Regions from separate parts of the Pseudomonas sp. NPDC086278 genome, predicted to be linked through region 2. Evidence: predicted binding sites of a transcription regulator. Region 2 holds the regulator's gene; each other region holds the start of a gene.
What was found. The regulator FliA, encoded in region 2, starts transcription of late flagellar genes. The targets are predictions, from matches to a motif close to CTAAAGTTTNNNNNNNNNNNGCCGNTAA.
Positions count from the first base shown of each region.

Region 1 (3,278 bases), on a different contig from region 2:
CATTTCAAAATATCGCTGCAACCACTACAAAGCGATCACAGGGGGTGATTGATTAGCCTTGGCTTGAGAAAACAACGGGCACAAAAAAGCCGACATCACTGTCGGCGTCTTTGTAGATTGTTTTGCCGGGCTCGATCATTTTCGTACCCCCACGAAAATGATCGACTCATGATCACTGCTTCGGCGGCTCGCCCGGTTTCGGCGCGGCATCCTCGAACAGGTTCAAGCGTTCGCGCAGTTCGTGCGCTGGCACCGGTTGCTGCTCCGGTGGCAACGCATTCGGATCGACTGGCGTGGCGGGTACTTCGCCCGGGGCACCGTGCCCCGGTGTTGCAGCCGGTGCGGCCGGTGCGGGTTCGGCACCTTGTGCGCCTTCGATGGCTTGTTGGGCCTTCTTGGTCAGCACCACGATGTCGATGCGACGGTTGACCGGGTTGAACGGGTTCTTGCGGTCGAACAGCGCCGACGAGGCATAACCCACGACACGCGCCACCTGTGCATCCGGGTAGCTGCCGGCGACCAGCGCACGGCGGGCGGCGTTGGCGCGGTTGGCGGACAATTCCCAGTTACCGAAATCGCCGGTGCCGCTGTACGGCTTGGCATCCGTGTGGCCGCTGATGCTGATCTTGTTCGGCACCGCTTTGATGGTGTCGGCCATGGCCAGCAGGATGTCTTCGAAGTACGGTTTCAGACGCGCCGAGCCTGAGTCGAACATCGGACGGTTTTCCGCGTCCATGATCTGGATGCGCAGGCCGTTCGGCGTGATTTCGAACAGGATCTGGTCCTTGAATTTTTGCAGCTGCGGGTTCTCGTCGACCTTGTTCTGCAACTCTTGCAGCAACAATTCCAGGCGTTCTTTCTCGACCTGTTCGGCCATGCCTTCGACTTGCTCGGAGTCCACCGTCACTTTGTCCGGCTGCGGCTGGGATTTCACCTCGGGGTTGAGGGTGTTCTCCGGTGCCAGCGTGGGTGTGCCGCCCAAATCGATGATGTAGGGCGTGCCACTTTCGGTGAAGCCGACCGGGTCCTTGAAATAACCGGCGATGGCGATCTTCTGTTCCGGGGTCGCGGTGGACAGCAGCCACAGCACCAGGAAGAACGCCATCATCGCCGTCGCGAAGTCCGCGAAGGCAATTTTCCAGGAGCCCCCGTGATGCCCGCCCGCGTATTTCTTTACGCGCTTGATGATTATCGGCTGGTTATTTTCCATGACTTAGCGACCGCGAACCGCTTGTTCCAGCTCAGCGAAGCTTGGACGGTGCGCCGGGTACAGAACCTTGCGACCGAACTCTACGGCCAACGATGGCGGCATGCCGGAAGCCGAGGCGACCAGCGAGGCCTTGATGGCTTCGTAGACGTTCAGTTCTTCCTTGGCATCGTGCGCCAGCGCGTGCGACAGCGGGCCGAAGAAACCGTACGCCGCGAGAATACCGAAGAAGGTACCGACCAGTGCCGCACCTACGTGCACGCCGATCATTTTCTGATCGCTTTCGCCCAGGGAGGCCATGGTCACCACGATGCCCAGTACTGCCGCGACGATACCGAAACCGGGCATGGCGTCGGCGATGCCGTTTACGGCGTGGGCCGGGTGATCGAGGTCTTCCTTGAGGCTGGTCAGCTCCATGTCGAACAGGCCTTCGAGCTCGTGGGGAGCCATGTTGCCGGAGGACATGATGCGCAAGTAGTCGCAGATGTACGCGGTCATGCGTTCATCTTTCAGCACCGCGGGGTACTTGGCGAAGATCGGGCTCGCGGCGGCATCTTCGATGTCGCCTTCGATGGCCATCATGCCTTCGCGACGGCTTTTGTTGAGGATTTCGTAAATCAGGCCCAGCACTTCCAGGTAAAAAGTGTGGTTGAAGCGCGAACTGAACATCCCAAACGCTTTCTTGAGAACGCGCTTGACCATGTGGCCAGGGTTGGCCTGCAGGAATGCGCCAAGGGCCGCACCGCCGATAATCATCACCTCGAAAGGCTGGATAAGGGCGGCAATCTTGCCGTGGGAGAGCACGTATCCGCCGAGCACGCTCGCGAATACGACGATGATGCCGAGAATTTTAGCCATAGGTAGGGGAGCACTTACTGAGTCGGGTTCAAGGTCATATTCGGAAGTTGAAAAATCTCTTCTTCTCCTTATCGGCAAAACTGCGCCAGACTATAGCCAGTTCACGCGAAAAGCTAATTTAGCCCACTCCGGGCACAGGTAATGCAGACGATGATCACGTCCAACCATGGCTAACGAAACGAACAACCCCACCCCAAAACCGAACACGCTCGAAGGCTGGGTCAAGCTGCTGGATAACGTGCGCCTGCCCGTTCCGCAAGACAGCCATGACCGTGTCTGCAAAGCCATCGCCGATAACCGCAGCTCCATTCGCGATATCGCCGATCTGTTGCAAGACAGCCCGGCCCTGGCCTTGAGCGTGATTCGCGAAGCCAACCGGCACTCCAACGGCAGCATGACGGCACCGGCCGAAAACCTCGAAGTGGCGATCAATCGCCTCGGGTTGAAGCGCACCGAAGAATTGCTCGCCCGGCTGCCCGCCGAACCGCAATCACAGATTCCGGTGGCGCTGCGTCAGTTGCAATTGATCAGTCAGCACGCGACCCAACAGGCCAATGGTTTTTTCGCCAGCCGCCTGGCGCGGTTGTGGCAGGACATCCACTGGGGCAGTTTGCTGTTTCTCTCGCCGCTGTGGCCGATGGCGCTGGCGCATCCGCAATTGCTCGAAGAATGGGAGCTGCGGGTTATCCATAAAGGCGAATCCGCGCGCAAAGTCGAGAAGCAACTGTTCGGCGTGCGGCTGCTGGATATCTGCCAGGCGCTGGTCGACGTCTGGCGCCTGCCCATCTGGGTCCAGCAAGGCTACCGGCTGTTGCTCACGGAGCAGCGCGAGCTGGTGAAAGTCCTGCGCATCGCCCGTGACAGCGAGCATCCGTTGCGTCAGCAAAACCGTCTCGATGACGATCCGACCCTGCGGCGCTGGCTCAATCAGCCCGCGAACACCGTGCTGCTGGCCAACGGCCTGGCACTGTCGGCGCAACAGGCGTGGGACAGTCCGCACAGTGAGCGCTGGCAATACCTGACCAGCCTCTACCTGCAAATTCCGATGGAAGAGGTGCAGCAGCAATTGCACCAACAAGCCGCCAACAGTGCGCGACTGCACGCCATGCCCGACCTCTGGCACCCGGCGGTATCGCTGCTCTGGCCGTGGGGCACGAACCGGGTGCATGCCGGGTTGCTGCCGGCCCCGGCGCCGACCACTGAAGACCTGGGG
Region 1 is NZ_JBNNWE010000046.1:42,332-45,609, reverse strand. It holds gene motB (flagellar motor protein MotB) at 173-1,210, opposite strand; gene motA (flagellar motor stator protein MotA) at 1,214-2,065, opposite strand; gene ACQKP4_RS16070 (HDOD domain-containing protein) at 2,232-3,278, shown strand, end outside.
Region 1: motA (flagellar motor stator protein MotA) is a predicted target of FliA. The motif match lies at 2,134-2,161, and genes of this name have one in related genera.

Region 2 (3,278 bases):
CCGAGTCGACGCGACGCTCACCCTTGCGCAGGATGTCGAACACGTTCTCGGCGATGTGACAGCACTCCACCAACTCGTTGAGCTGGAGGAAGCCGGCGCCCCCTTTTACAGTGTGAAAACCGCGAAAAATTGCATTGAGCAAATCCGCATCATCCGGTCGGCTTTCAAGCTCGACCAGCTGTTCGGACAGTTGCTCTAGAATCTCGCCGGCCTCAACCAGGAAATCCTGAAGGATCTCTTCATCGGCGCCGAAGCTCATTAAGGGGGTGCTCCTGAGGTCTAAAAACCTAAAAAACCTAAAATGCTAAAACTCTAAAATCCTAGGCTGGATAACAAATCGTCCACATCGTCCTGACCGGACACAACGTCTTCTCTTTTATCGGCATGAATCTGCGGACCTTCACCCTGAGAGAGATGTTTTTGCGGATCTTTTTCAGCCAGCATCGCATCACGGTCATGTTCGATACCCGCAAAGCGGTCTACCTGACTGGCCATGAGCACGAGCTTGAGCAGATTACTTTCAACTTCGGTGACCAACTGGGTCACGCGTTTGATCACCTGACCGGTGAGGTCCTGGTAATCCTGGGCCAGCAGGATGTCGTTGAGGTTGCTCGACACCGTGCGGTTGTCTTCGCTGCTGCGTGTCAGGAAACCGTCGACACGGCGCGCCAGCTCGCGGAACTCTTCAGCTCCGACTTCGCGACGCATGAACCGGCCCCAGTCCGTGCTCAACGCCTGGGCTTCTTCGCCCAGTTTGTTGACCAGCGGCGTGGCGTTTTCCACCAGGTCCATGGTGCGGTTGGCCGCCGCCTCGGTCAGCTTGACCACGTAGCCCAGGCGTTCCGTGGCGTCGGTGATCTGGGACACTTCCTCGGCTTGCGGCATGTTCGGGTCAATCTGGAAATTGACGATCGCGCTGTGCAACTCGCGAGTGAGCTTGCCCACTTCCTGATACAGGCCGCGGTCACGGGTCTGATTGAGCTCATGGATCAGTTGCACAGCATCACCGAACCTGCCTTTTTCAAGGCTTGCGACCAGTTCGACGGCGTGTTTTTTCAGGGTCGATTCAAAATCGCCCTGTGAAGATTCTTTATGCTCCATAGCTCCCCCGTGGCGCAGTGGATCAACCGATGCGTTCGAAAATCTTCTCGATTTTTTCTTTCAACGCCTGGGCCGTGAAGGGTTTGACCACATAGCCGTTTACACCGGCCTGGGCCGCTTCGATGATCTGCTCGCGCTTGGCTTCAGCGGTCACCATCAGCACCGGCAAGTGCTTGAGCTTTTCATCGGCGCGCACGTGGCGCAGCAGATCGATACCGGTCATGCCAGGCATGTTCCAGTCCGTTACCAGAAAGTCGATGCTCCCGCTGTTGAGTACCGGAATGGCAGTGGTGCCATCGTCAGCCTCGACCGTGTTGGTGAACCCAAGGTCACGCAACAGGTTTTTTATGATCCGCCGCATCGTTGAGAAGTCATCAACGATGAGGATTTTCATGTTCTTGTCCAATTCGACCTCCAAGCAGTCTTAAACGCGCCCAGCACCTGGACGCGCCATTTCAATCAATCCGGCAAAACACTCGATGACTGTCTGGAGCACAGCAGATCGAGACCGGCGCAGTTCACCACCACACCAGCCTCGTTCGCAGTGTCCCCACACTGCCTTCAGCGCGCTCGCCACTCCCCCAAACGCCCCCGCAAACGGGCCGCGCACTGGCTATGTAACTGGCTGACCCGCGATTCGCTGACCCCCAGGACCTCACCGATTTCCTTGAGGTTCAGCTCTTCGTCGTAGTACAGCGCCAACACCAGTCGCTCACGCTCCGGCAAATTGGCAATCGCGTCCGCCAGCGCAGCCTGGAAGCGTTCATCTTCCAGATCGCGTGACGGTTCCAGATGTGCACTGGCGCCATCCTCGTGCAGCCCTTCGTGTTCGCCGTCCTGCAACAGGTCGTCGAAACTGAATAAGCGGCTGCCCAGGGTGTCGTTCAAAATCCCGTAATAATCGTCGAGACTCAATTCAAGTTCGGCCGCAACCTCGTGATCTTTAGCATCACGACCGGTTTTAGCTTCAATAGAGCGAATTGCGTCACTGACCATGCGGGTATTTCGGTGGACCGAGCGTGGCGCCCAGTCCCCCTTGCGCACTTCATCGAGCATCGCGCCGCGGATTCGTATGCCCGCGTACGTCTCGAAACTCGCGCCTTTGCTGGCGTCGTATTTGGTCGACACTTCAAGCAGGCCGATCATCCCGGCCTGGATCAGGTCTTCAACCTGAACACTGGCCGGCAGACGGGCCAGCAAGTGGTAAGCAATGCGTTTAACCAGTGGCGCGTAACGCTCGATCAGCTCGTACTGCGCGTCACGTGCCGACTTCTTGTAGAGGTTGTAGCCACTGGCTGTCATAGGACGGGTCCTGCGGTCTGTTGCACGAGACGCTCGACGAAAAACTCCAGGTGCCCGCGCGGGTTGGCAGGCAACGGCCAGGTATCGACCTTCTGCGCGATCGCCTTGAACGCCAGGGCGCACTTGGACCGCGGGAAGGCTTCATACACGGCACGCTGCTTCTGCACGGCTTTGCGTACGCTTTCGTCGTACGGCACCGCGCCGACGTATTGCAGGGCGACGTCGAGGAAGCGGTCGGTGACCTTGGTCAACTTGGCGAACAGGTTGCGACCTTCCTGCGGGCTCTGGGCCATGTTGGCCAGGACGCGGAAGCGGTTCATGCCGTAGTCGCGGTTCAGCAACTTGATCAGCGCGTAGGCGTCAGTGATCGAGGTCGGCTCGTCGCACACCACCAGCAACACTTCCTGCGCGGCGCGGACAAAACTGACCACCGAATCACCAATACCCGCGGCCGTGTCGATCACCAATACGTCGAGGTTGTCGCCGATGTCGCTGAACGCCTGAATCAGGCCGGCGTGTTGCGCCGGGCTCAGGTGGACCATGCTTTGGGTGCCGGACGCGGCGGGAACGATACGGATGCCGCCAGGGCCCTGCAACAGCACATCGCGCAGCTCGCAGCGGCCTTCGATCACATCGGCCAGGGTCCGTTTGGGGGTCAGCCCCAGCAGGACGTCGACGTTCGCCAGTCCCAGGTCGGCGTCCAACAGCATGACGCGACGGCCGAGCTCAGCCAGGGCCAGCGACAAATTCACTGACACGTTAGTCTTGCCGACGCCACCTTTGCCGCCGGTCACCGCGATCACCTGTACGGGATGCATGCTGCCCATGTTATTTCTTTACCTTGTCTTGCATAGACGTAGGGGTCATTTATGTTT
Region 2 is NZ_JBNNWE010000174.1:1,689-4,966, forward strand. It holds partial or broken gene ACQKP4_RS28290 (chemotaxis protein CheA) at 1-259, opposite strand, end outside; gene ACQKP4_RS28295 (protein phosphatase CheZ) at 313-1,101, opposite strand; gene ACQKP4_RS28300 (chemotaxis response regulator CheY) at 1,124-1,495, opposite strand; gene fliA (RNA polymerase sigma factor FliA) at 1,663-2,403, opposite strand; gene fleN (flagellar synthesis regulator FleN) at 2,400-3,230, opposite strand.

Region 3 (3,278 bases), on a different contig from region 2:
GTCTTGCGCGGTTACCGAGCTGAAGCTTCACCCGCGATCCGGTAAGCAAATGCGCGTGCTCGACCTGCGTGAATACGCTGTCCCGCCGTCGTCGGAGGCTGCGTGATGTCGACCCTGATGTTCCGCCGCTACCACCCTTGCGACGCGCACGCGGTGAGCCAACTGTTTCGTCAGGTCTATGGCGATCATTACGTTCAACCGGACGTTTATCTGCCCGAGATGATCAGCCAGCACAACGCCGACGGCCACTGGAGATCGATGGTCGCTGTCGACGGCGAACGCGTGCTGGGCCACGCCGCGTTATGCCACGACACCCGTTCGGATTGCGCGGAACTGGCCCTGAGCGTGGTCACCCCGGCCATGCAGGGGCGCAGTATCGCGACGCGCCTGGGGCGCGAGTTGCTGTTGTTGTCGCAAGCGCTGGGGCTGGCGAATGTCCTGATCAAACAGGTCACGCATCATCCTTATACGCAGCGCATGGCCGCCAACATCGGTTTTCACAGCACGGGCGTGCTCCCGGACTACGTTCCGTCGCCGTTCGCCGAGCCCATCGCCGAAACCATAGTGACCGGATGCTATGTGGTGCAAGGGCATACCCGACCGCTCCCCGACATTGCGTGGCCCGAAAGCTGCCGACCGTTCATGCAACACCTGTGTTCGGTATTCGGCACTTACAGCGACAGGTCATCGCCGACGTCAATGCCCTTACAGATCAGGCAACACCACCAACGTTACGCCATCGTCGCTCACCGCTTGAACAAACGGCTGCTCGACCAGATAGGTCAATTACCTGCCCATTGGCTGGTGACGCTCCACATTGACCTGTCCCGGCACTTTGCCGACGACCTGCACCAGCTGACGGCAATGGGCTTCACCTTTACCGGGTTGATCCCCACCCAGCACAGTCATGGATGGTTCGCGCTGTTTCATCGTGGCGTCCAGCCTCGTTCGCTCAGCCTGCATTGCCCTTATATGCAGCAATTGCACGATGACTTGCAGCGCGACGTCGAAACCTGCGGCAGCGCTCGCTCAGCCGCTTGAAATTTGTCGGTAAACATCATTGGCGGGTTGCGCGCAACGCTCGACCCGCCAATGCCAAACACCCTCGACAACGCATCACGCCTTGGCACTGACCCCTTTATCGGTAGGCACCGCCACGGCTCTGCCGTTGCCCTTGCCGTACGTGTGCAGGTTCTGCAGCACATAGATCGCCGTCTTGTATTCCGGGATCAGGCCAATTGCATACTTGTCGCCCTTGATGCTGTTGTTCTGGATGGTGTCCAGTTGCGTAGCAAAATATTCCAGCGCATTGAATTTCGCATCGGGATCGTTCTGTACGCCGAACCGGTTGAACTTGTCACCCGCATTCATCAACGTCATCGACGTGATATCGGAAATCAGCCCCCTGCCCCTGAGAAACGCACTGAGATTGCCCAGCTGTTTGGACGAGACATTTTCCGGATCGAAGCCTTTGACGTTTTTGTGGATCTTCTGCTCATCCATTTTCGCGATGTTCAGCGCATTGGGATTGGTGCCTACCAGCGCCAGCATTTGCTTGACCCGCGCGCTCTGCGTGACCGGTTTACCGCCGCCGGTGTCGCGAACCAGTAATCCGGACTTGGCCGTCCAGGCCCCGCTATAGCCGATAGTCATGATTGAATTCCCGATGACGTGCGCATAAAAAACTCCTTGTTCAAGCGATGGAAGAGCGGGGAAGTATCCGGCTGGCCTCTTGCCATACCTACTACTATTTCTGCTTTTTACAATTTTTGTACACTTTCAGATACAAACTACCAAAGCCTTGTGACAGAGCTATTGCGACGACTTTTTTATCGAGGGTTCGAACACGCTTGAGTCACGTTTTACGCTTTGGACCGTTGCTTTGTATCCGCCTCGACACGCGACGGATTTCACGACGAAGCATTCTTGGACGCGCGTACCTAAAGGTGGTGATACGCGAGCCGATAGCCTCTCGAAGCAGTGATGCTCACCTCGAACTCCGACAACAAGAACGTTGCACAAGGACCGTCCCATGCCCGCATTTCGTTCCATCCAGGCTCGTTACACGCTGTTTCTGGTCCTCTTCATCCTCTTGCTGTTGGTACTGACAGTGGTCGGCATCAGCCAATTGGTCGCGCCCAAGCTGCGCCACACCGAAGAACAGGTAGCCCTTAACCGCATCGCCGAAGTGGCCGAGCAAATCCAGGGTGAATTGAACAAAGTGCAGTCGCAGCAGCGCAGCATCACCCAGACCATCCCGTTACTCGACAGCGCGGCCATCGACACCGTGCTACCCGGGCTGGTCGACCAGTACGGCGAGTTGAAAGTCTTCGGCGGCGGCATCTGGCCGTTGCCGGGCCAGCGTGAGGCCGGGCGTAACAAATTCAGTACCTTCTGGCACCGCGATGCCACGGGGAAACTGGTGGTGAACACCTTCTGGAACAGCGACGCCGCCCCCAATTATTACGACCAGACCTGGTACAAGGGCGGCATGCAAACCCCGCGCGGCCAATGCGCGTGGGCGGCTGCCTATAAAGATGACGCCAGCGCCGAACCGCGCACCAACTGCGCCATGGCGATTCAGAAAAACGGCGCGGCGTACGGCGTCTCGACCATCGACGTGACGCTAGGCTTTTTCAACGACCTGGTGGCACGCAAGGAAAAAGACCTCGGCGCCGAAATGCTGATCGTCGAGGCCGACGGCAAGATCATCAGCAACAGCTCGCGCATCAGCGGCCCGATTGTGTTGAAGAACACCAGCGAACTGGCCGGTAACTCGCCGTTCGCTGCTCAGGTCAAGGCCGGCCTGCAAAACCGTGATCAGTCGCAGCGCACAGAATTCGATAACAACGGCGAAGCCAGTACCTTCTTCATGCGCCCGATCGAAGGCACGCCGTGGTTCCTTGCCACCGCGCTGCCAACCCGGCTGATCACCGCCCAGCGTGACGACGTGCTCAGCACCTTGAGCCTGTTGCAGATCCCGATGGTGATTTTGCTGGCGCTGTTGCAGATCTACGCGATCCGCCAACTGGTCCAGCGCCTGAAAATCCTCAAGGCCAATATCGACGCACTGTCTGCCGGTGACGCGGACTTGACCAAACGCATCACCATTCGCGCCGAAGACGAGCTGGGCGCCATCGGCTATTCGGTCAACGCCTTCATCGTCTACTTGCAGAACATGATTGGCGAAGTCACCCAAGCCACGGGCGCCATGGCGTCCAGCCTGGACAACCTGCAACGCACGTCAGCCCACACCAGCCAGATTCTGGTGCGACATG
Region 3 is NZ_JBNNWE010000043.1:20,560-23,837, reverse strand. It holds gene ACQKP4_RS15245 (AMP-binding protein) at 1-106, shown strand, start outside; gene ACQKP4_RS15240 (GNAT family N-acetyltransferase) at 106-1,041, shown strand; gene ACQKP4_RS15235 (hypothetical protein) at 1,117-1,653, opposite strand; gene ACQKP4_RS15230 (methyl-accepting chemotaxis protein) at 2,033-3,278, shown strand, end outside.
Region 3: ACQKP4_RS15230 (methyl-accepting chemotaxis protein) is a predicted target of FliA. The motif match lies at 1,941-1,968, and genes of this name have one in related genera.